DNA from 4 places in the Ruegeria sp. CDSA021 genome. Region 3 is predicted to be linked to each of the others. Evidence: riboswitches for the same ligand, from Rfam matches in the RefSeq annotation. Region 3 holds a riboswitch; each other region holds the start of a gene.
The links. A riboswitch is a leader RNA that binds a small molecule or an ion and turns the genes downstream of it on or off. The one in region 3 is predicted to bind cobalamin.

Region 1 (5,254 bases), on a different contig from region 3:
ATCCACGTCCGTCGTCCATGATGCTGACGGTGATCCTGTTGTCGGTCCATTCGGCCTCGACCCAGACATTGGCCCGCGCAAAATCCACAGCGTTCTGGATCAGATTGCGCAACCCGTGAATGATTTCGGGTTTTCGCAGGATCGAAGGCTGCTGCACATCCCCGTCCTGCACCGGACCTTCCGAGAAATGAACCTCTTTGCCACGTCCCACATGTGGTTCGGCGGCTTCGTTCACCACGGTCGACAGTGGCGCCTGCCGCAAGTGCAGGTCATCTTTACCGGCCCGTCCCATATCACGCAGAATATCGCGGCAGCGGTCGGCCTGCTCTCGGATCAGCGCGGCATCTTCTATCAGATCCGGGCGATCATCCAGTTCCTCGATCAATTCCGCGCTGGTCAGTTTTATGGTTGCCAAGGGAGTGCCCAACTCATGCGCGGCGGCGGCAACAACGCCGCCCAGGTCGGTAAGCTTCTGTTCGCGCGCCAACGCCATATGCGTTGCAGCCAATGCTTCGGACATGGACTGAACTTCAGAGCTGACGCGGTGGGAGTAGGCTCCGATAAAAACGATAGCGATGACGATTGCGGCCCAATTGCCGAACAGCAGAATATCCGGAATATCCAGAACCAGCCCCAGATTGGTGCGCAGTGGCAGGTGAAACTCGGCCAGCAGCGTGGTCAGAACAATCGCCACAGCCCCAACGATCAGGGTCGACCGGGTGCTCATGACATTGGCAGAAATTGTAACCGGCCCCAACAGAAGCAGCGCAAACGGATTGTTCAAGCCCCCCGTCAGATACAGCAGTATCGACAGCTGCAGCAGATCAAACAGGATCATCAAGAAATTTTCAAACTCGGTCAGGCGCTTGTTCTGCGGGAACAACAAAATGGCCGTAAAATTGCTCATGACCGAAATGCCGATGGCCAGATAGCACAGGCCCAGATGCAGCTGCACGTCATAATATTGCTGGGCAACGGTGATGGCAGTGAACTGGCCGATGATGGCCACCCATCGCAACAGGATCAGGGTGCGCAGGCGAATCCAGCTGCTCCGTTCCTGGCCGCGCCAAAAAGTCTGATTGGATTCTGCCATCGGTTCTTTATGTCCTGTTGCAAAGGCTGATCATCTTGATAGGTGTCCCAGCCGAAGCGATCAACAACCCCCTTGCGACCGGAAAACTGAAATGACCCGTCTATACGCAATTCTTGCAGCTGTTGTACTGGTAATTGGCCTTGGGGCCATGTGGCTTCTGACGCGTGGTGGTGGCACTGGCGATCAGTTCGCGCAGTGCCGGTCCAGCCAGATCGCCGGAGGAACCGCAGCAATCGGCGGACCCTTTGAGCTGGTCAACGGCAAGGGTGAGACGGTCACTGACGCAGACGTGATCACTGAACCGACGCTGGTTTATTTCGGTTATACGTTCTGCCCCGATGTCTGCCCTTTCGACATGTCGCGCAACGCCGAGGCCGTCGATATTCTGGCTGAACGCGGGCAATCGGTGACGCCGCTGTTCATCTCAATTGATCCGGATCGCGACACGCCCGAAGTGATGGCCGACTATGCATTCAACCTCGGCGGCAAAACCATCGCGCTGACCGGCTCGCCCGAGCAAGTGAAAGCAGCTAGCAAAGCCTACAAAACCTATTACAAGGCCCATGACAAAAGCGACGAGTTTTATTTGGTCGATCATTCCACCTTCACCTATCTGGTCACGCCCGAGCACGGTTTTCTTGAGTTTTTCAAGCGCGATGACACGGCCGAGCAGATGGCGGACAAGGTTGGGTGCTTTCTGGATCAGGCCGCATCGTGACAAGGTTGTTTGACCTTTGTTCCTGCGCTGCTATTACTCATACCCAAGCCAAAGGCATGAAATAACGGAAAGACCTAACATATGGCAGACAGTTCTCAGCTTGATATCGGCCCTGACAAGTCCCTGCTTTTGGTAGATGATGACGAGCCGTTTCTGAGACGTCTGGCCAAGGCCATGGAAAAGCGCGGATTCGAAGTTGAAACCGCCGGTTCCGTTGCCGCAGGCCGCGCCATTTCTACCGCCCGCCCGCCCGCTTACGCGGTTGTGGATTTGCGGCTGGAAGACGGCAACGGGTTGGATGTTGTCGAAGTGCTGCGGGAAAAGCGCCCCGACAGCCGGGTTGTTGTTCTGACCGGATATGGCGCGATTGCCACTGCCGTAGCGGCCGTCAAGATCGGTGCAACCGATTACCTGTCCAAACCCGCCGATGCCACCGACATCACCAATGCGCTGCTGGCCAAGGGCGACGAACTGCCGCCACCGCCGGAAAACCCCATGAGCGCGGATCGCGTGCGCTGGGAGCATATTCAGCGGGTCTACGAACTGTGCGACCGGAACGTGTCGGAGACCGCACGCCGGCTGAACATGCATCGCAGGACGTTGCAGCGTATTTTGGCGAAGCGTAGCCCGCGGTGACGAGTGGCGAATTGGTTTCAATCTGAACCAAGATTCTGCTCTGAGGACACGGATTAAGTCTGCTTTGCGGGGCAAAGCGGATTTTCATATTCACCAACCTAATTTCCGCTTCATCTGCCGCTGGCAAATGCCTAAGCGCCGCAATCAAGCCTTGCTCCGAACCTTAGCTTGTGTAGTGTAGCGACGATGGTGACCTTCGAGAGGAGGTCTTAATTGGGAACCAGGTAAAAGCCCGGACTGCCCCCGCAACTGTAAGTAGTCATAGTTTTCAAGGCTACGAGTCAGGATACCAACCATCTTTACGCAACCGCCGGAATTTTCTGGCCCTTTTTCTGCGTCGGGTGGACGCGAAAGGAACTCTACTATGCATATCGAACCTGGCGTCGTTGACGGCGCGAAAATGGCCCTCGCCTATGGGACGGCTGCTGCCGCTGCGGGCTATTCCTTGAAAGTGATCAATGATGATCTCCAAACCCACTCCGTCGTCTCATTTGGCGTTCGGTCTGTCATTGCCGCTTTTGGGGTGTTCATCTTCTTTGAAATCTTGCCACACTTCGCTGTTGGAATCTCCGAAGTGCACATAATCCTTGGTACGACACTGTTTTTGCTACTTGGTTCCGGGCCTGCGGCCCTCGGTCTTGCGGGTGGTTTGGCGATCCAGGGTTTCCTTTTCGCCCCAACTGATTTGCCAATGTATTTTGTGAACATCTCCACTCTGCTGTTCCCGCTCTTTGCAGTGGACGCGCTGGCAAAGAAAGTTATTCCATCGACGACTGCATATGTCGATCTGCGGTACTTGGACGTACTAAAGATGTCAGCGGTCTATCAGGGTGGTGTTGTGGCTTGGGTGGCTTTCTGGGCGATTTACGGTCAAGGCTTCGGCAGCGAGAACCTTACAGCTGTAACCAGCTTTGGGGTGGCGTATCTGCTAGTCATTCTGATCGAACCGTTGGCCGATCTGGCAGCTCTGGCAGGCGCGAAAAGCTTGCGTGATCTGACCGACAAAGGCGTGTTCGCCAACCGTTTGCATAACGCAGCCACTTAGGCGTGAAATTGACGATCTGTGGTGCTCTTCGTGCCACAGATCACCCTAGACGGTATTGATGGAATCCCCTTGCAACATCGTCAACACAGTCAATCGTTACCCCGCATCATCTCGGTAGCTTTGGGTGCAACCCGGACATTGGTTGAAATTGGTTTTCTATAGAAAAGCTATTAACGCCGCATGTCGTTCCATATACGCCTCTCGCACCTTGACCGGCGGGCGCAGCGTAATCCTCAACCCCTCCATCACCGCCTTATCCGGGCGACCGAAGAACTTGGTCGCTTCTGGCTCAGAGAATCCCGCGATTTGGGTGGCCTCCATCCAGGCGCTGATCTTGTCGGCTTTCTTGATCTGTCGTTTGATCGTCTTCGGCACTTCAGCAGGCAACCCGAATCGGATATGGATCGCCGCCGCCAACCGGTCATCCAGTGCGCCATAGTCCGGGCCTACAGCGGATTTGACGGGTGAGATCATATCGCCGATCACATATTCCGGTGCGTCATGTAACAAGGCTGCCAATCGCCATTTAGCGGGGGCTTTGGAGGCAATGCGGCCAAAAATCTCTTCGACCAGCAGAGAATGTTCGGCTACGGAATAGGCGAATTCACCGTTTGTCTGCCCGTTCCAGCGGGCCACAAAGGCCAGCCCATGCGCGATATCTTCGATCTCGATATCGACCGGGGTTGGGTCCAACAGGTCCAGCCTGCGGCCTGACAGCATCCTCTGCCATGCTCGGGGTTGTGTTGCCATTTTGCCATGCCTTGTGAAGTCGAACACATTAAAATCGTAATTTTATGGTATGATCTACCTGTCAGGATCACTTGCTGCCAACGTTTTCTTGAGCATTCGTGCTTTGAAACAACATCATCCGATCCCGACATAAAAACCGAGGGGGGCACATGCTTCTCCCGGTGTGCTCCTCTCACAAGCGAAACGCGAAATGAAAGGAGTTTGTCATGTTCAAGCGTTTGTTCGCCCTTGCATTGACCTTTGGTATGGCTGCCACAGCCCCGCCCGCCTTTGCCAAGAATTGCGCAGAGCGCGACGATATTATCGCCAAATTGCAGGAAAATTACGCCGAGGAATTGGCCTTTGGCGGCCTGCAAAAAACGCGTGGCGCGCATTCGGTGATGGAGGTCTGGACCTCAAAAGAAACCGGAAGTTATACCGTACTGGTCACCAATGCGAACGGCATTAGTTGTATTGTTGCCGTCGGCACAGATTTTTTCGAAGCGATACCAAAAGTAAAAATTGAAGGCACCCCAAGCTGACAGCGGCCCATAACCTTCGATCCGAAGCCATCGACATTGCCACCTGCCCCAAGGAATGCTAGGGGCAGCCGGGACTGAGTTTAACCGGAAAAATGGAGCGCCTGATGGCCGGGGACTATATCGTTAAGGACATTTCACTGGCCGGGTTCGGTCGCAAGGAATTGGATATTGCTGAAACCGAAATGCCGGGCCTGATGTCCCTGCGTGCGGAATACGGCGAAAGCAAGCCTTTGTCAGGTGCGCGCATCGTTGGATCGCTGCACATGACAATCCAGACTGCTGTTCTGATCGAGACGCTGGTTGCGCTGGGCGCGGATGTGCGCTGGGCATCGTGCAACATCTTCTCGACCCAGGACCACGCGGCGGCAGCAATTGCCGAGGCTGGCATTCCTGTCTTCGCCATTAAAGGTCAGACGCTGGAAGAGCATTGGGATTATCTGGACAAATCCTTCCTGTTCGCAGACGGCCCGAACATGATCCTGGACGATGGC
Region 2 (5,254 bases), on a different contig from region 3:
AGACAACCAGATCCGCCGGGCTTTGACCCAGATCGGTTGGGGTCTCGGTTTCCTCGAGCCCGTGGCTTTCGCGGAAGACGACGTGCATGGGTTACTCGGCGGCCTCGGTGACGCCCGCGAGGATCTCGCGGATTTCAGCCTCTTTGATGTCGTCATGCTCGGCAATGACCACCAGACGCGAGCGGCGCTCTTCACCCGGTTCCCACGGACGGTCATACTGGTGACGAACGCGCGCACCGACGGCTTGAACGAGAAGGCGCATGGGTTTGCCTTGGACGGCAGCGTAACCCTTGACGCGCAAGATGTTCAGCTCGGTCGCCAAGCGTTCGATATTGGTGACCAGCGCGGCCGGGTCGGTCTGTTCTGGCAGTTCGACGATGATGCTTTCAAAATCGTCGTGTTCGTGATCATGGTGACCGTCGTGATGCGACGGGCGGGCATCCATGTCATCCTCGGCAGCGGCTTCCAGGCCCAGCACGACGCGGACATCCACAACGCCTTCGGCAACCTCAACCACGGGCAGGGGGCGCGGCGCTTCGGCGGCGATGACTTCTTTGGCCTTGGCCACGCCCTCGGGGCCCGCCAGATCGGGTTTCGTCAGCAGGATGATGTCGGCGCAGGAAATCTGATCCTCGAACACTTCGGACAGTGGCGTTTCGTGGTCGATCGAGTCGTCGGCCATGCGCTGAGCATCCACGGCTTCGACATTCGGTGCAAACCGACCGGCGGCGACGGCCTCGGCATCGGCCAGAGCGATCACGCCATCCACGGTGATCTTCGAGCGAATATCGGGCCAGTCGAAGGCTTTGAGTAACGGTTTGGGCAGAGCGAGGCCCGAGGTTTCGATCAGGATATGCTCAGGGCGCGGCTCCAGCGCCATCAAGGCTTCGATGGTTGGGATGAAATCGTCGGCCACGGTGCAGCAGATGCAGCCGTTTGCCAGTTCCATGATGTTTTCCGCCGGACAGTCCGGGATGGCACAGGATTTCAGGATGTCGCCATCGACACCCACATCGCCGAACTCGTTGACGACCACGGCCAGACGCTTGCCCTGTGGGTTCTGCATCAGGTGTTTGACCAGTGTCGTCTTGCCCGAGCCCAGAAATCCGGTGATCACGGTGACGGGCAGTTTTTCAAGGTTCGACATGTCAGGCTCCAATCGGGGGAATGCGGGAGGCGCAGTTTTTGCGGAAATGTTCGGGGCGCTCGCGCCATTTGACCAAGCCGTCTTCGGTGGCCAGATACTTTGTGATGCCGTCGATGATGACATCGACATGATCAACCTCATTCAAGTTCTCATAAACAAAGGTCCAGCGATCCGGGCCACCGCGCAGCACTATGGAACAGCCCTGATCGCAATTCGAAAGGCACTCGACGGGTTTCAGGGTAATGCCGTCGGGCAATTCGGCCTGTTCCAAGGCCTGGTGCAGCAATGTGCCGGGACGCTGCGCATCATCCTCAACAGCCTGACCGCGGCGGCAGGTCGTACAGACCAGCAGCTCGACCGGTGCGGTCTCAGTCATATCTCTCATCCCCCCAAATCCTCTTCGCGGGGGACGGGGTTTCAAGCGGGCCACGTGTTGCAACATGGACCCGACACCGGAACACCCCGCCCGGTTTCAACTTCGGGTGCTGGCAGGTCTCCCGGCTTGCGGATGTCAGAGGCCCGGTTCGTAAGGGTCCTCTGTCGGATGTCCCGCCTTCCCGGCCTTGGCCAGTGGCATTGGGCACCCTCTCCGGTCACGGTCGCGGGGGCGGCTGCGTTTGGCGGACAACCCGTTGACGCATTCCCTTTTCATCTGCTGTTGCAGACACCAACGAAAGGGACATGCGGCACCGCTGACCCGCTTGTCAAGCGCGTTACGCGTAACATCTGGGGAAGGATGCGAAAAGCGACCTGCGGTTGTCGTTGGGCGGCATGAATGGTCGCATAAATCCGTGATCGCATGACGGGCACATGCCAACAGGGAGAGGCGACATATGAAAGTTGGATTTATCGGGTTGGGAAATGTCGGCGGCAAGCTGTCAGGATCCTTGCTGCGAAATGGTATTGATCTGACGGTGCATGATCTGAACGCGGATCTGGTGGCCGAGTTTGTCGCCCAAGGCGCAAAGGCAGCAGAGGGTCCGGCTCAGTTGATGCGGGACTGTGATGCGGTCATCACTTGCCTGCCGTCGCCTGCAGCCTCGGACGCCGTGATGCAGGAGATGCTGCCGGAGGTTGGCCCCGGCCAGATCTGGATGGAGATGTCGACCACCGATGAAGCCGAGGTCAAGCGTCTGGGCGCTGAGGTAATCGAACGCGGTGGCGCGGCGGTGGATTGCCCGGTTTCAGGTGGGTGTCATCGGGCAGCCACTGGCAATATCTCGATCTTCGCGGGATGTGATCGTGCAACGTTCGAACGGATTCTACCGTTTCTGACCACCATGGGGCGGCGTGTTTTGCACACCGGTGAACTGGGCTCTGCCTCGGTTCTGAAGGTGCTGACCAACTATCTGGCCACAGCCAATCTGATCACCTGTGCCGAAGCACTGGTGACTGCCAAGGCAGCAGGTATGGATCTGGGCACGACCTATGAGGCCATCAAAATCTCTTCTGGCACGTCCTTTGTGCATGAAACCGAAAGCCAGGTCATCCTGAATGGATCCCGCGATATTTCGTTCACCATGGATTTGGTGAAAAAGGATATAGGTCTGTTTCAGGAGGTCGCGGACCGCGCCGGTGTGCCGCTTGAGATGAACCCGGTCATGATCAAGATCTTCGAGGACGCCATCGCAAGGTATGGCGAACGCGAGTTGTCGCCAAACATCATCAAACGATTGGAAGAGGCTACCGGTCTGGACATCCGCGCGCCGGGATTTCCACCCGAGATGCTGGATGATGAGCCCGAAGAGCCTGGGTATGAGGTCGTCCCGCAAAACCGGATCGGGCACTGAACGCCGGATGTTATTGGTGGCAAAGGGCCGCCCGGTATTGCGATTGTTCAAGACCGAGTACCCTTTGCCATCCCCAGCGCGACATTGACCTGTGCGTGCCCCATGATACTGGCGGTTTTTGTCAGGTTGACTCTCGCTCAGGCTTTTCTTGGAGAGGGCGACGTTGCCCTCAAGATAATGCACAACCACATCCAGCCATGGCCCCCTCAGAGGTATCTCTGCAGCGCAAATCGGAAACTGCAAACTGGCTTGTGAATGTCGGGATTGGGGCTTGTCGCTGCCGAATGCAACCGCAGTAGCCAGTTCACATCGCAATGACCGGTTAGTGCTCTTTCAGCCAGTCAGGGCGCACCGCAGAGAACAGCGGCATCGAGCCCATTCCGTTCAGTTTCACGCTGGTCCCCAATGTCTGCTATCGGAGTTCCGTGCAGGTTTTTAGGGTATCCTATGGGCGTGGTTCCAGGCCTGCTTTTGCGGCTCTGTGCCAACTGTTCGCGTAACGTTGGTAGCTCTCGTCGGTCTTGTGAAAATAGGTTTCGACGTCGAAGGCCGCGCGCTCGGGGAGTGCGCCTGTTGCCAAGAGGGCGGCTCCCTGGCTCGTTCCTGTTGCGGTGACGGTCGCGTCGACCCTGCAGTTTGTCGCCGCGGCGAGCATACTGGCGAAGCCTTTGTTCCTGGCAAATGGACCTTCGACGATAATGGGGCCCTTGTGTCCGGTCAGCGACAGGCATTCCGCGGTCATCAATCCGAGGTAAAAACTCACCGCCGCCGCGCGTTCCTGGGTTCCGGGCAAAGGCTCTGACCCCATCCAGCTGTGTTTTTGCCCCTGAAACGGTCCGCTGTCCGGGACCATTGCGGGCAAGAGCATGGGGCCGTCTTTCGCGACCAGGTCAAGGAATTGCTCTGCACATTGAGTGGTTTGACCGTTCATCGCTAACTCGAACTCGCGTCCCCCCATGAAACGGGCGGAGGGTACCGGGGCACCCAGTGCGTTGACGTTAAGAAGCGTGTCGCGCGAAGGTTCCAGAGTTACTTCTTCGCCGCCGATGGTCATGGCAATGACCCATGTCCCGGTCGAAACGACGGAAAACGGCCCGGTTCGGGTCAGTACATGAGGCAAAAGCGATGCGTTTGAATCGTGGATGCCGCAGTGCACCAGCGTGTCAAAGCGCAGGCCGGTTTGCGATGCGACCTGCGGCAACACGGGTCCGAGAACCTCCGCAGATTTGCGTGCGGGCGCCATTTTTTCAGATATGCCCAACCGTTCGACCAACGAAGAATAGTGCGCCTTGGACGGTTTCCACAGATCCGTGTGACAACCAAGGGACGACACGTCGCTGGCCGGCACTCCTGTCAGGCGATGTCCCCAGTACTGCGGATAGGTAACAATGGCGGCGGTGCGTTCGCGAAGCGCGGGGTCCTGCTCAAATTGCCAATGCAACTGCGCACCCAGATTCAGACCCATCGGCAACCTTGGCGATCCGGTTTCCTCAAAGGCCGGGCGGATGGCGTCGTACGCCGCGGCCAGATCATCAGGGCCTGTGTGTTCATAGTCGAGGATCGGGGCAGCAAGCGCGCCGTCTGGCGCGATCAGGGCACAAGACGCCCCGTGGGTCGTGATGGAAATGGCATCTACGCCGTGCGCCTTCTGAAACTGCTCCAACCCGTCCAGAAGGAAGTGCCAGATCGCCTCAACATCGAAGTGCGGATAGGGTGGAGCGGCGAGAACGATGTTAGGCCGGGTCAGCACCTCCACTTCGGACATGTCAGTCGCATCGACCAGCGCAAGCTTGGAGTTGGTCTTGCCGATGTCGATGACGGCGACGTGCCGGGGGGTCATGGCATGTGGAAGACGGGCGTCAGCGGCACCGCCACGGGTTCGTTGTCGGGCTTGGTTTCCATGATGTCCGCCATATGCGCCCACCATCGCTGCATGATCTCGTTGCGGGGCAAGGCATCCATTTTGTGGTCGTCGGTGCGCCAAAGGACGCCAAAAAGAATGTTCGTTTCTTCGTCCAGATGGATCGAATAGTCAGACACGCCCGCGTCTTTCAGCAGCGTGGCAAGCTCTGGCCAAATCTCATCGTGGCGCTTTTTGTATTCATCCCTGCAGCCCGGGGTGAGCTTCATCTTGAAGGCGTATTTCTCCATGTCAGCCCCTCCACATCGACCAGAGCCGGGGCAGCGCGATGACCGTGATCAGCAACGCCCCGATAACAATCGACATCACGATACCGGGCACGTTCAGCAAGCCAAGTCCGAAAGTCACAAGCCCCATGACAAAGGCAGCGATCACTACGCCGGGGATGGAGCCGGA
Region 3 (5,254 bases):
ACCCAGGCCAATCGCCGAGATCACGTCGCGCACCGGAATTTGCGTCGTTCCATAAACGATGGACAGCAGCAAAAGGGCGATCAAAACGATCGCCCCCAGCAATATCGAACGGCCCAAATGGACCATATCAGTTGATCTCCGGATGCATCGCTTTGGCCATCTTCTCAATGGCTTCAATGTTCGCCGGTCCAGGTGTCAGTTCTTCGTAACGCAGGCCAATCCAGCGTTCGTTCTTGACGGCATCGGTTTGTGACATAACTGGATGATCTTTCAGAAACTGGAAAGTATCTTCTGCACCGTTTCCGGTCTGATAGTCCAGCAATACCAGGAACTCAGGGTTGGCGGCAGCCACGGCCTCCCACGAAGTGCGGCCCCAGCTTGTTTCCAGATCATGGGTCACGCTTTCGCCTCCGGCCGCTGCAATCATTGCGTCGGGAATTGCGAATTTGCCGGCTGTGAAAGGCGCATCTGCTGGCCCATCCAAGAGGAAGACGCGCGTTTTCGCCAAGTCGACAGTTTTCGCTTCGATGGCGGTCAGTTGGTCCTTCCAACCCGCGACCAGTGCCTCGGCCTTGTCTTCAACCTGCATGACCTGACCAAGACGCAACACGTCGTTGAACAGCAGATCCATGCTGGCCGTGGGGCGATCCTTGTCCAAATGGATACAGCTTTCGGTCAGAACCATGGTCTTGATGCCGAAGGGTTCCAAAGTGTCCGGGGTCACGTCGCCACCCGGCTTCATGCCATAATACCAGCCTGCAAAGAACAGGTCCGGCTCGACCGAGACGAGGTTTTCGATGGTTGGGTATTTGGGCGCAAGCTCAGGAATTTCGCCGCGTTGCGCTTCAAAATCAGGGCTTGTCTTGTACCATCCGGTGATGCCGGTCAGGCCCACGATCTGGTCTTGCAGGCCAAGGGCGAAAGCCATGTCTGTCATGTTCATGTCATGCACGACAAGACGTTCCGGTGCGGTTTCAAACACCAACGTTTCACCGCAATTGTCCACTGTTATAGCATCTGCAGCCGCGCCGCTGGCCAGACCGGTGAACAAAGCCACGGGCCAGAGTTTGTGCATCATTGTAAGCTCCTGTTATGATGACAGTTTTCTTTTTCGGATATCCAAGGCAGGGATCATGCGGCCTTCATGCTGAAAGCACAGGTAATCCACGCCAAAGGTGTCGCGCACCCGGTCGGGGGTCAGTACGTCGCTAACAGGTCCGAACCCTGTCAGGCGTGTGGATTTCATCAACGCAACATGGGTGGCGAATTCCGGAATCATGACCAGATCATGCACGATCATGACCACCGTTACGCCCAACTCGGCAACCAAGGACAGCATGTGCCCCTTGGCATCCGGGTCCAGATGGTTTGTCGGTTCGTCCAAAAACAGTAAAGACGGGTTTTGTGCCAGCGCCCGCGCGATATGCGCCCGCTGGCGTTCGCCTCCCGATAGTTGGCCTATGGGTTTTCCGGCAAGATGCAACAGACCGGCCGTCGCCAGAACCCGATCAAGATCCTCTTTATGTTCTCCTGCCGATCGATCAGCTTTAATCGGGATTTGCCCCAGAGCAACATAGTCGCGCAGACGCAATCGAGCATCTGGCATTTCCTGCTGGCCAACCACTGCAATGGTTCGAGCACGTTCATGAGCGGTAAGAGTACGGAGGCTTTGATTTCGGACGCGAACGTCCCCCAGAACCAGCCTTTCAATTCCGCACAGCAAGTTCAGCAGAGTGGTTTTTCCGGCACCATTTGGTCCAGCGATTGCGAGAATTGAGCCTTCGTCGAGACTGAATGACACATCCTGAAGCAGCACATCGCCATTCAGGGCATAGTACTCCAGATCTTCGACAACCAGAAAACTCATGAAGCCCCCTGCGATGGCATGGCAGGCATCCGCGACAAGGTTTTGGCAAACAGGGCAGGGGGGCGATCTGAAGCGCTGGTCCAGCCGTCTTTGCTGTCGCCAAACTGGGTTGCAAATTCAACCAGAGCGGTCAGATCGTTGGCCGTCTCAATATCGCCAAACAGGTACTGCGCTTTTCCCGTAGCCTGAAAACCAACGGTCATGGCCCGTTCACAACCTGCCATGCAGGCAATCAACCGGATTTCAAAACCGTCTGGCAACCGATCGTCCAATGCGGTTTGCACGGCTTCCGCCGTCATCGTTCCTTGACATGTGGAACAGATCAGAACGAAATGCTCAGGATAGGTGGTCATTGCCGTCTCCGTCTTTTGTCGGACACAGACAGGGGGACCATACCGGGTTTTCACGCAAACGCGCCATCGAGCCTCCTTCCAGGACGCCCCGCCCCGGGTTGGTTTAACATGCGATGGCAGGTCTCCTGACTTGCGGGTCAAGGCTCGGCCAACCTTCCCAACCCCTCGAGGTCAGTGGTGAAGTGGCGTCGCTCTCCGCTTACAGTTGCGGGGGCAGTCACGGACTTGGCGCAAGGGTGCGCCGTACCGTATTCCCATTTTCATCCCTTGCGGAACCATCGAGATCAGCTAGTCCGGCAATGCAAGACTTGTCAAGCGGTAGGAAACTGGGGCTGGCACGAAAAACAAGTGTTGTGCCCGCTATTCCTTTTGCACAGGCTCAACTGGATCAACCTTAGTAGTCTGAAACAAGAAGGAAATCGGGTTCGGCATCTTCCTCGATTTTCGAGAACCTCGGGATTGGGTCTTCGAACACATTATCGGTGCGGTCGTCATTCACGGTCGAAACCTCGCCAATCAGGCAATCGCCGCGTTCTGCCCAAAAAGCGTGCCAGACGCCTGGCATCAAGGTCACGCTTTGCCCTGGTTTCAGGCGCAGATGCTCGCCTTGTTTTAGGGTAACCGGGCAGGCATCGCTTGGCACCGTAATAGGCGTGTCCCGGTCGATGCCTCCCTCAGGGTCTGACGCGTAAATCTCCAGCACCAGATCGCCGCCGCCCCGGTTGATGATGTCTTCAGCCTTTACGATGTGACGATGCATTGGGGATAGCTGTTTATCTTTCGAGATCAATAGCTTTTCTGCGTACAGCATCCCACGACCGGATTTCAAATCGTTCACTTCACCATTGCGCAGGGTAAAAAGAAAAAGGCCCAACTCGTCAAACCGGCCTTGGGCGTAATCGGTAATGTCCCAACCCAAGCCCCGGTCTCGGATCGTCTGCGCCTCAGGGCTGCGCAGCTGCTCGGGCGACCAATATGCGAAAGGCGGCAACACTGCTCCGAAGGATTGGATGAAAGTCTGCGCTTCAGACTTGATGCGGTTTATTTCGGATCGCTTCATTGGCTAACCTCAATGATCAAAGCTCATGTGCCCAAGGCGGCTCTGCCCCGGCACGGGAAACGGTTACAGCTGCAACCTCAGCGCCCAAGGCCATTGCCGCGCGCAAAGCGTCGGGGGTCAGGTTTCGCACCCCCGGTTTTGTCAGATGACCCGCTCGGTGGAGTTCGGTCAACACGCCTGCATTGAACGTATCTCCGGCACCGATTGTATCGACGACCTGCACCGGTTTCACTGGCACGGATACCTGTGACCCATCCGCCAAATATCCGTTCGCGCCGTCGCGGCCCCGGGTCACGATCAGGGCCGATGGTCCGGTCTGCAACAGCAAGGCGGCCTTTGCCGCTTCGGGTTCACTGCCGGGAATGATCCAGTCCAGATCCTCGTCCGATACTTTGACGATATCCGATTGGGCGATCATCCGGTTCAGGCGTGTTCGATACCGGGTTTGATCTGCGATGAAACCCGGACGGATATTGGGGTCCAGCATCACTGCCCGATCGCCTCCGTGCTGGTTCAGCAATGACGCGTAGGCATCGGCACAGGGCTCGCACGCTAGGCTGATCCCCCCAAGATACAAGGTTGTGACAGCCGGAAGCTGATCCGGCATATCTTCGGGAAGCAACATGCGCCCGGCCGTGTTTTCATCGACAAAATTGTAGGTTGCGTGCCCGTCCGTAAGCTGAACGAAGGCAAGCGTCGTGGGTCTATCCGAGACGACCATGTGCGATGTATCTACGTGGCTTGCATTTAGCGCGTCGGTCAGTTGCTTACCAAACATATCGCTGGACATTCCGGTCAGCATTCCAACGGGCACACCCAATCGCCCCATGGCCACCGCGGTGTTCAGGATCGCACCTCCGGTGTGCGGCACGAAACCTTGCGCCCCCGAAGCTGTTGGCTCGGCAATCATGTCGATCAGAGCCTCGCCGCAACACAAGATCATTCCACGGTCCTTTCCCGGTTTGTCGAAGAAGTTTTTCGCCTAGCGTTTCAGGGCGTTCTTGCAGAAATTGTTGGCCCCGATAATACCAAACTCAGCTTGTTCAGAAACGTAGAGGTTCAAAGACTGGCGCAGTTCACTGAAACGCCCACCTCCATTGAAGGCTTCCATGAAGTCCTGTCCAAAAAGCCAGCGGTTTTTCTCGGCAACGCCACCGACAAGAAACACACCGCCCGAAGGCATCAAGGTGACGGCCATATCGCCCATCAGTGCACCCAGATGAGTGGTGAACATCTGCGCCGTTTTCACTGCGATAGGATCGGAAGCATCTCGCGCGTCCTGCAAGATGTTCTTTGCAGCTTGCGCCGGGAACTGAGCGTGCCCTGCCGCCATTCCAACGGCCTGATACAAGATTGGTAAGCCCGTTCCGCTCAGGAACATTTCCGCCTCCAGGGCGAGGCTGTCTCCAAAGAAACACGCGGGCGCTATGCGACGCGCGGCTTCAAAAATCTCAACCTCGTCGCGGTGGCGGGGATAAAGGCCGACGTGACCACCTTCGCCGGACACTGTATGATAATGTCCTTCTGAATACAGCAGCGCCCCGACGCCGAGCCCCGTTCCGGGACCGACCACCAATCGCGTGCCGATAGGTGGATTTGCCTCTCCTTGCAAAACCGAGACATCATCCTGTGTCACGTCAGAGACCGACCATGCCGCAGCCGTAAAGTCGTTGATGACAAACGTTTGTTCCGCACCGGTAGCCCGAGCCAGTTCGGTCTCGGACAAATCCAGATTAGCATTTGTCAAACGTATGACGCCATTCCGAACAGGACCGGCGCCAGCGGCCACAACTGCCTGCGGATTTGTACCTACTTCATCACGCAGATCGTGAAAGGCGTTCAGCAAATCTTTTAAAGTTCCCGTTGGATGCTTGCGCAGCCCTGTCAAATCGCCATTTGTCACTACCCCCAGACGGGTATTCGTACCACCAATATCCGCAACAAGGTTCCAGTGCTCATGCACGGAACCCAATG
Region 4 (5,254 bases), on a different contig from region 3:
TGCTCAGGCGGTTCCTCAAGCGTCTTGAGCAGCGCGTTGAAGGCGCTGGTCGAGAGCATGTGAACCTCGTCGATAATGTAGATCTTGTAACGTGCGCTGGCGGCGCGATAGCGGACACTGTCGATGATCTCGCGGATGTCGTTCACACCGGTTCGGCTGGCGGCGTCCATCTCCATCACATCGACATGGCGGCCTTCCATGATCGCCACGCAATGTTCGCATTGGCCGCAAGGTTCGGTCGTTGGGCTGCCAGCGCCGTCGGGACCGATGCAGTTCATGCCCTTGGCGATGATCCGCGCGGTGGTGGTTTTACCGGTGCCGCGAATGCCGGTCATGATGAAAGCCTGCGCAATCCGGTCCGCTTCGAATGCGTTTTTCAGGGTGCGCACCATGGCATCCTGGCCCACCAGATCGGCAAAGGTTTCCGGGCGATATTTGCGGGCGAGAACCTGATAGGCGGGGCTGGGAGTGTCGGTCATGTTTTCTCGGTCGGATTCGGGGCTTCGGCACAGCGTAGTGGCCGCTGTCGTTTACGTCCACAGCATGGCGCGATGATTTTTGATTTAGAAACCGGCCGGTTTCGCACTAAGCTGTTCCAACAGATTTAAAGACTCATATTTGTAACGAGTTCTGGGTGGAGGACACAGGTTCATGTCGCAGCTGGTTATCTATGCTTTGCAAGTCGCAGGGGGAACGCTTGCCCTGACGTCGATGCCCGGACGCGGTGGTGATTACGGGGGTGATCTTGAAACGATTGCGGCATGGAAGCCGGGGCTTGTTGTTTCAATGACAACGGATGTCGAGCTGCTTCAGCATGGGGCGCAGGATTTCGGCAGCGATATCCAAAGCCGCGCGAGCCGGTGGGTGCATCTGCCGATCGAAGACTTTGGTGCACCTACTGCAGCAGTTGAAGAGGCATGGCCCGGCGTCAGCGCCGCCGCCCGGCACGCCCTGGCTGGAGGAGGCCGGGTGCTGGTGCATTGTCGGGGCGGCTGCGGCAGGTCGGGGATGGTTGTCCTGAGGCTGATGGTCGAATGCGGCGAGCGGGCAGACAAGGCCCTTGAGCGTTTGCGGGTGTTGCGTCCCTGTGCAGTGGAAACAGATGCCCAACTGGCCTGGGCGGCACGGGAATTTCAGACTCAGGTCGTGTAGTCTTAGGCCGAAAGATGTTCAGGCGCGTGCACGGGTTTGCGGGGCCGCAGCGTTACAACCTCGATCATCGCGCAGGGTGGGTCTGCAATGAGGCCGGATGGCAAGGTGGTGAACGTATTCCCAAAGATCAGATCGGCGTACGCGTTCAGGTCCTCGGGCTGAACTTCAGACTGTGTGCCGCAAAAGATGCGAATTCTGTCTGATTGAGCTCGAACGGTTGCGTGGCACCCTTCCGCGCAATGCGCCAATTCACTGCCGCCATCAAACTCGAATTCGTCGCCTGTGGCCGCTGTGGCCTGAGTCATAGCCTCGGAAACCGAGCGCGCAAGTCGCGCCAAGGCAGGGCAGGTTTTGCCTGTCCGCTGACATACTGTTGCGCTGTATTCATGTGTCTTTGTCTTCCAGATCATCCTGCGCCCTCCGCGCGTGTTGGACAGGAAGATCGGGTCAGGTGGGACGGCAAAGTGCAGTCAGGACCTGCCCGGACACCCCGCCCGAGTTTCGGTTTCAATTCCGATGGCAGGTCTCCTGACTTGCGGGTCTTGGCTTTGCCGACCTTCCCAGCCCCAGGGGCCAGTGGTGTTTTGGCATTGCTCACCGCTTACAGTTGCGGGGGCAGTCGCGGATTTGGTTTGCGCCCGAATGACCAGGCTGAACCGCACCGTGTTCCCTTTTCATCCCGACCCCTTGTGGGGGACAGGAACCATCACACAACCGCTAGCGTCTGACCCGGTGCCGAGTCAAGCTGATCTTTTCGCCCGACGTTTGGTCATGCTGGATGGGTGGAAAGTTCCCGCGTAGAGTTTTCACCATTGAAGGTAAGCAAGTCAATTTTCAGCGCAAGGTCAGGGATCATGTTGGACACAGAGCAGGCGGTTTTGACCGAAGATTTCCTCTTTCCGTCCGGGTCGACGACCTTATCAGCGCGGCTGTACCGACCGATCACAGAACCCGAGACCGTGGTTGTTCTGAACAGCGCAACAGGTGTGCCGCGCGACTATTATCGCCACTTCGCACGTTGGCTGGCTGCAGAGCGAGGCATGGCGTGCCTGACTTATGACTATCGGGATTTCGGGCATTCTCTGACCGGCCGTATGAAGGATGCGCGTGCGACAATGGCGGATTGGGCTTTGATCGACATGCCAGCGGCGCGGACGGAAATGCGCATGCGCTATCCTGATGCGCAGCAGTGGACAATTGGTCATTCGGTAGGTGCGATGCTGGGGCCGGTTCAGCCGGATATTGATCTGATCGATCGAATGATTTCCGTGTGTTCGGGGCTTGTGACCCTGAGCGATCACCCGTGGCCTTATCGAGGATTGGCCGGTGTGTTCTGGTATGGGCACGCGCCATTGCTGGTAAAAGCGCTGGGCTATCTGCCGGGAAAGGCAATCGGGTTTGGCGCGGACTTGCCGGCCTCGGTCTACTGGCAATGGCGCAAATGGTGCACGGCACCTTTGAGTTATGTGCCTGAAATCGGACAATACCTTCCGGAGACGCGTTGGGACGGCTCTCGTACACCCGTGGACTTGTTCACTTTCGAAGACGACCAGATGGTCCCGCCAGAAGCGGTCTGGCGGCTTGCCGACCTTTATGGCACCGAGGCTAAGCGGCACCTGCTTAGGTCTGATGATTTCGGATTGCCGGAGATTGGCCATATCGGAGCATTTGCCCGGCGCAATGCGGCAGTATGGCCGCGCCTGATCGCTTGACCAGGCGCGGCACACGAATTGACGTACACCTTCCAGCTATCGCCCTTTGCGCAGTTTTTGTTCCTGCATGACACCCCGCACCATCTTACCAAACGCTTTGTCCCGCGCCCGGGATTGGGCGACAGTTTCCGAGTTGCGCTGATCTTCGCGCCGAAGTTTTCGCCAACGATCCAAGCGGGCAGGATCAAGCACGCCTTGGTTGATTGCCTGCTGTACCGCGCAGCCTGGCTCGGAGTCGTGCTGACAATCTGAAAAGCGGCAGTTCAGGCCAAGTTCGGTGAGGTCTGAAAAAACTTCGTCGATACCGTCCTGAGCGTCCAGCAAGCGCAAAGCGCGCATTCCAGGCGTGTCGATCAGCCAGCCGCCGTTGCGCATCCGATGTAATGCGCGTGCCGTAGTTGTGTGCCGACCGCGAGCGTCGTCCTCTCGAATACCTGACGTGGCAAGATCTTGATCGGTCAAGGCGTTGGACAGTGTCGTCTTGCCAACACCTGACGACCCAACCAGCGCGCCCGTCTGGCCTTTAGGACACCAGGACAGAACCGTTTCAATTTCCGCTGGGTCCAGTGCGTTGATTGCCAGAACTGTCAGATACGGGTCCAGGGCCTGCACCTGTCCTGAGAAACGCTTGGGGTCATTAGATTTGTCAGCCTTTGTCAGGACAATGACTGGGTAACATCCTGCTTGATGCGCAAGCGCCAGATAACGCTCTAGCCGGGGCGGGTTGAAATCTGCGTTGCACGAACTGACGATGAACAGCACATCGACATTGGCTGCGATCAGTTGCGTCGCAGCACCTGTACCTGCAGCTCGTCGTTGCAGTAGGCTGCGCCGGTCGAGCAGATGGTGAACGCGTTTGTCGTTGTCAGTGAGAACCCAGTCTCCGACGGCATAGCTACCGGTCGATTGATCAGGGGTCAGCAGTTGAAATTCGCCCTCTGGGTTCAGCCCGATCAGGCGGTCCCGATGAACAGAAGCGATGCGAAAAGGCGTGCACGAAGGATGAGCCGCGTGTTGCGCGGCAAAATGAGAGGACCATCCCAGGTCCGAAAGAGAAGAATGCATTGGTCTGCCTGTTGTCAGAAACAGCAATCCCAACGGATGGCGATCGCGCATCCCCGGGTCATGTGTTCAGGCAGTCGGCTGGTATTGTGAGATCAGAACCGTGCTGCCCGAAGGGTTTTTGTTACAATCATAAAGCCCTCCTGCGGCTAACGTTCATGAAGTGAGAGGTTGGACATCGACCCAAGCGGGGCTCGTTGTGGCTGCTTCCTTCCGGACCTGACCAGGTTGGCGAGGCGCTCGCCCGCGCCAACCTCTCGACTCTGGATATAGGGAAGGCAGAGGAAAAAGACAACCCGTCAGAACGTCAGATGGATACGCTCGAATCCTGTGTTATCTGGGCTGAGCACCTTGGGATCGAACTTGAGCAATTCATCAATGTGTTTAAGGGCACCCGGACCTGTTCGAAGTACGGTTTTTGTGCCCGCTTGGGCTGCCAATGTAAACGGATAGGGGTGCCGTGTTATTGGATCGGGAGGAAGGCGATCAGACAGATAATCCCGCACCAGGTCCTTGATATCGAGAGGCGGCAGATTGATATGCTGGGCTGCGGATGCCGCAGGAAAATGCCCCCCTCCGCTGGTGCGATAATTGTTGCAAGCCAGTACAAACCTTTGTGTGGGAGGAACGGATTGGCCACCAATTTGCAGATCACGAACCCGCCTGTTGTCTGGGTCGATCACCCGTCCTTCGACGTCGAAACGTGCAGGTTGCGACAGATCGATTTGATAGGACAGTCCAAAGATGACGTCGAAATTATATCCGGCCCGCTCGGGGTTGATCAGATCCGTTTCGAAATCGGGCGCAAGCTGGTTGAACACGCTTGCCGACATTTCAAGCCAATCCAGCAATTCTGCACCATTGATCTGGATCGCCCGCAACTCATTGCTATACGGATACAGGTCGGCAACATGGCGAAGGCATATTTGCCCCGCCGGTACATTTGTATAATGTCGGGGGCCAGCGCGTCCGCCGCTTTTGGCCGGTGCAACGGCTGACAGAAGCGGTAACTCTTCCAACGCGGAACCGTGCAAGAAAGGGCGCACTGCAGAGGCCTGAGCAGCGGCAGCCAGAGCCAGCCCGCGATCTGGCAGGCAGAAGCTGAAATAGCTATGCATGGCGTCTGACACTTGCGCGACAGGTTTGGCTACTGCGTCACGGGTCTGACGATGGGCATCGGCGAGCAGGCGCACCATGTCCTGATCTTCGTCAACTGCCGCGCCGGCCACAAGAAACGGGCGCAGTTCTGCGCGACACTCTGCAATGCTGAACCCGGCATCCGGCCGCGGAGCGACAACTAGGTCTATTACGCCAAGGTAAGAACCGGC

Region 1: another riboswitch for cobalamin. It lies ahead of AC2FLD_RS15660 (energy-coupling factor ABC transporter permease); the one in region 3 lies ahead of AC2FLD_RS06595 (DUF1636 family protein).
Region 2: another riboswitch for cobalamin. It lies ahead of AC2FLD_RS04035 (DUF1636 family protein); the one in region 3 lies ahead of AC2FLD_RS06595 (DUF1636 family protein).
Region 4: another riboswitch for cobalamin. It lies ahead of AC2FLD_RS14605 (hypothetical protein); the one in region 3 lies ahead of AC2FLD_RS06595 (DUF1636 family protein).

Annotation. Positions count from the first base shown of each region.
Region 1 covers NZ_JBXWQJ010000011.1:159,800-165,053, forward strand. The annotation lists gene regB (sensor histidine kinase RegB) at 1-1,093, opposite strand, end outside; gene AC2FLD_RS15650 (SCO family protein) at 1,185-1,811, shown strand; gene AC2FLD_RS15655 (ActR/PrrA/RegA family redox response regulator transcription factor) at 1,893-2,447, shown strand; cobalamin riboswitch at 2,618-2,759, shown strand; gene AC2FLD_RS15660 (energy-coupling factor ABC transporter permease) at 2,812-3,492, shown strand; gene AC2FLD_RS15665 (HD domain-containing protein) at 3,649-4,242, opposite strand; gene AC2FLD_RS15670 (hypothetical protein) at 4,449-4,763, shown strand; gene ahcY (adenosylhomocysteinase) at 4,868-5,254, shown strand, end outside.
Region 2 covers NZ_JBXWQJ010000002.1:366,901-372,154, forward strand. The annotation lists gene cobN (cobaltochelatase subunit CobN) at 1-88, opposite strand, end outside; gene cobW (cobalamin biosynthesis protein CobW) at 92-1,147, opposite strand; gene AC2FLD_RS04035 (DUF1636 family protein) at 1,149-1,523, opposite strand; cobalamin riboswitch at 1,618-1,834, opposite strand; partial or broken gene AC2FLD_RS04040 (NAD(P)-dependent oxidoreductase) at 1,975-2,937, shown strand; gene AC2FLD_RS04045 (FGGY-family carbohydrate kinase) at 3,383-4,777, opposite strand; gene rhaM (L-rhamnose mutarotase) at 4,774-5,088, opposite strand; gene AC2FLD_RS04055 (ABC transporter permease) at 5,090-5,254, opposite strand, start outside.
Region 3 covers NZ_JBXWQJ010000004.1:56,699-61,952, reverse strand. The annotation lists gene AC2FLD_RS06610 (FecCD family ABC transporter permease) at 1-126, opposite strand, end outside; gene AC2FLD_RS06605 (ABC transporter substrate-binding protein) at 128-1,078, opposite strand; gene AC2FLD_RS06600 (ABC transporter ATP-binding protein) at 1,091-1,867, opposite strand; gene AC2FLD_RS06595 (DUF1636 family protein) at 1,864-2,220, opposite strand; cobalamin riboswitch at 2,319-2,515, opposite strand; gene AC2FLD_RS06590 (D-lyxose/D-mannose family sugar isomerase) at 2,615-3,280, opposite strand; gene AC2FLD_RS06585 (carbohydrate kinase family protein) at 3,297-4,223, opposite strand; gene AC2FLD_RS06580 (glucokinase) at 4,263-5,254, opposite strand, start outside.
Region 4 covers NZ_JBXWQJ010000010.1:130,225-135,478, forward strand. The annotation lists gene AC2FLD_RS14595 (DNA polymerase III subunit gamma/tau) at 1-479, opposite strand, end outside; gene AC2FLD_RS14600 (protein-tyrosine phosphatase family protein) at 652-1,152, shown strand; gene AC2FLD_RS14605 (hypothetical protein) at 1,155-1,562, opposite strand; cobalamin riboswitch at 1,654-1,875, opposite strand; gene AC2FLD_RS14610 (alpha/beta hydrolase family protein) at 2,007-2,864, shown strand; gene rsgA (ribosome small subunit-dependent GTPase A) at 2,901-3,929, opposite strand; RNA gene ffs (signal recognition particle sRNA small type) at 4,088-4,186, opposite strand; gene AC2FLD_RS14625 (bifunctional 2',3'-cyclic-nucleotide 2'-phosphodiesterase/3'-nucleotidase) at 4,226-5,254, opposite strand, start outside.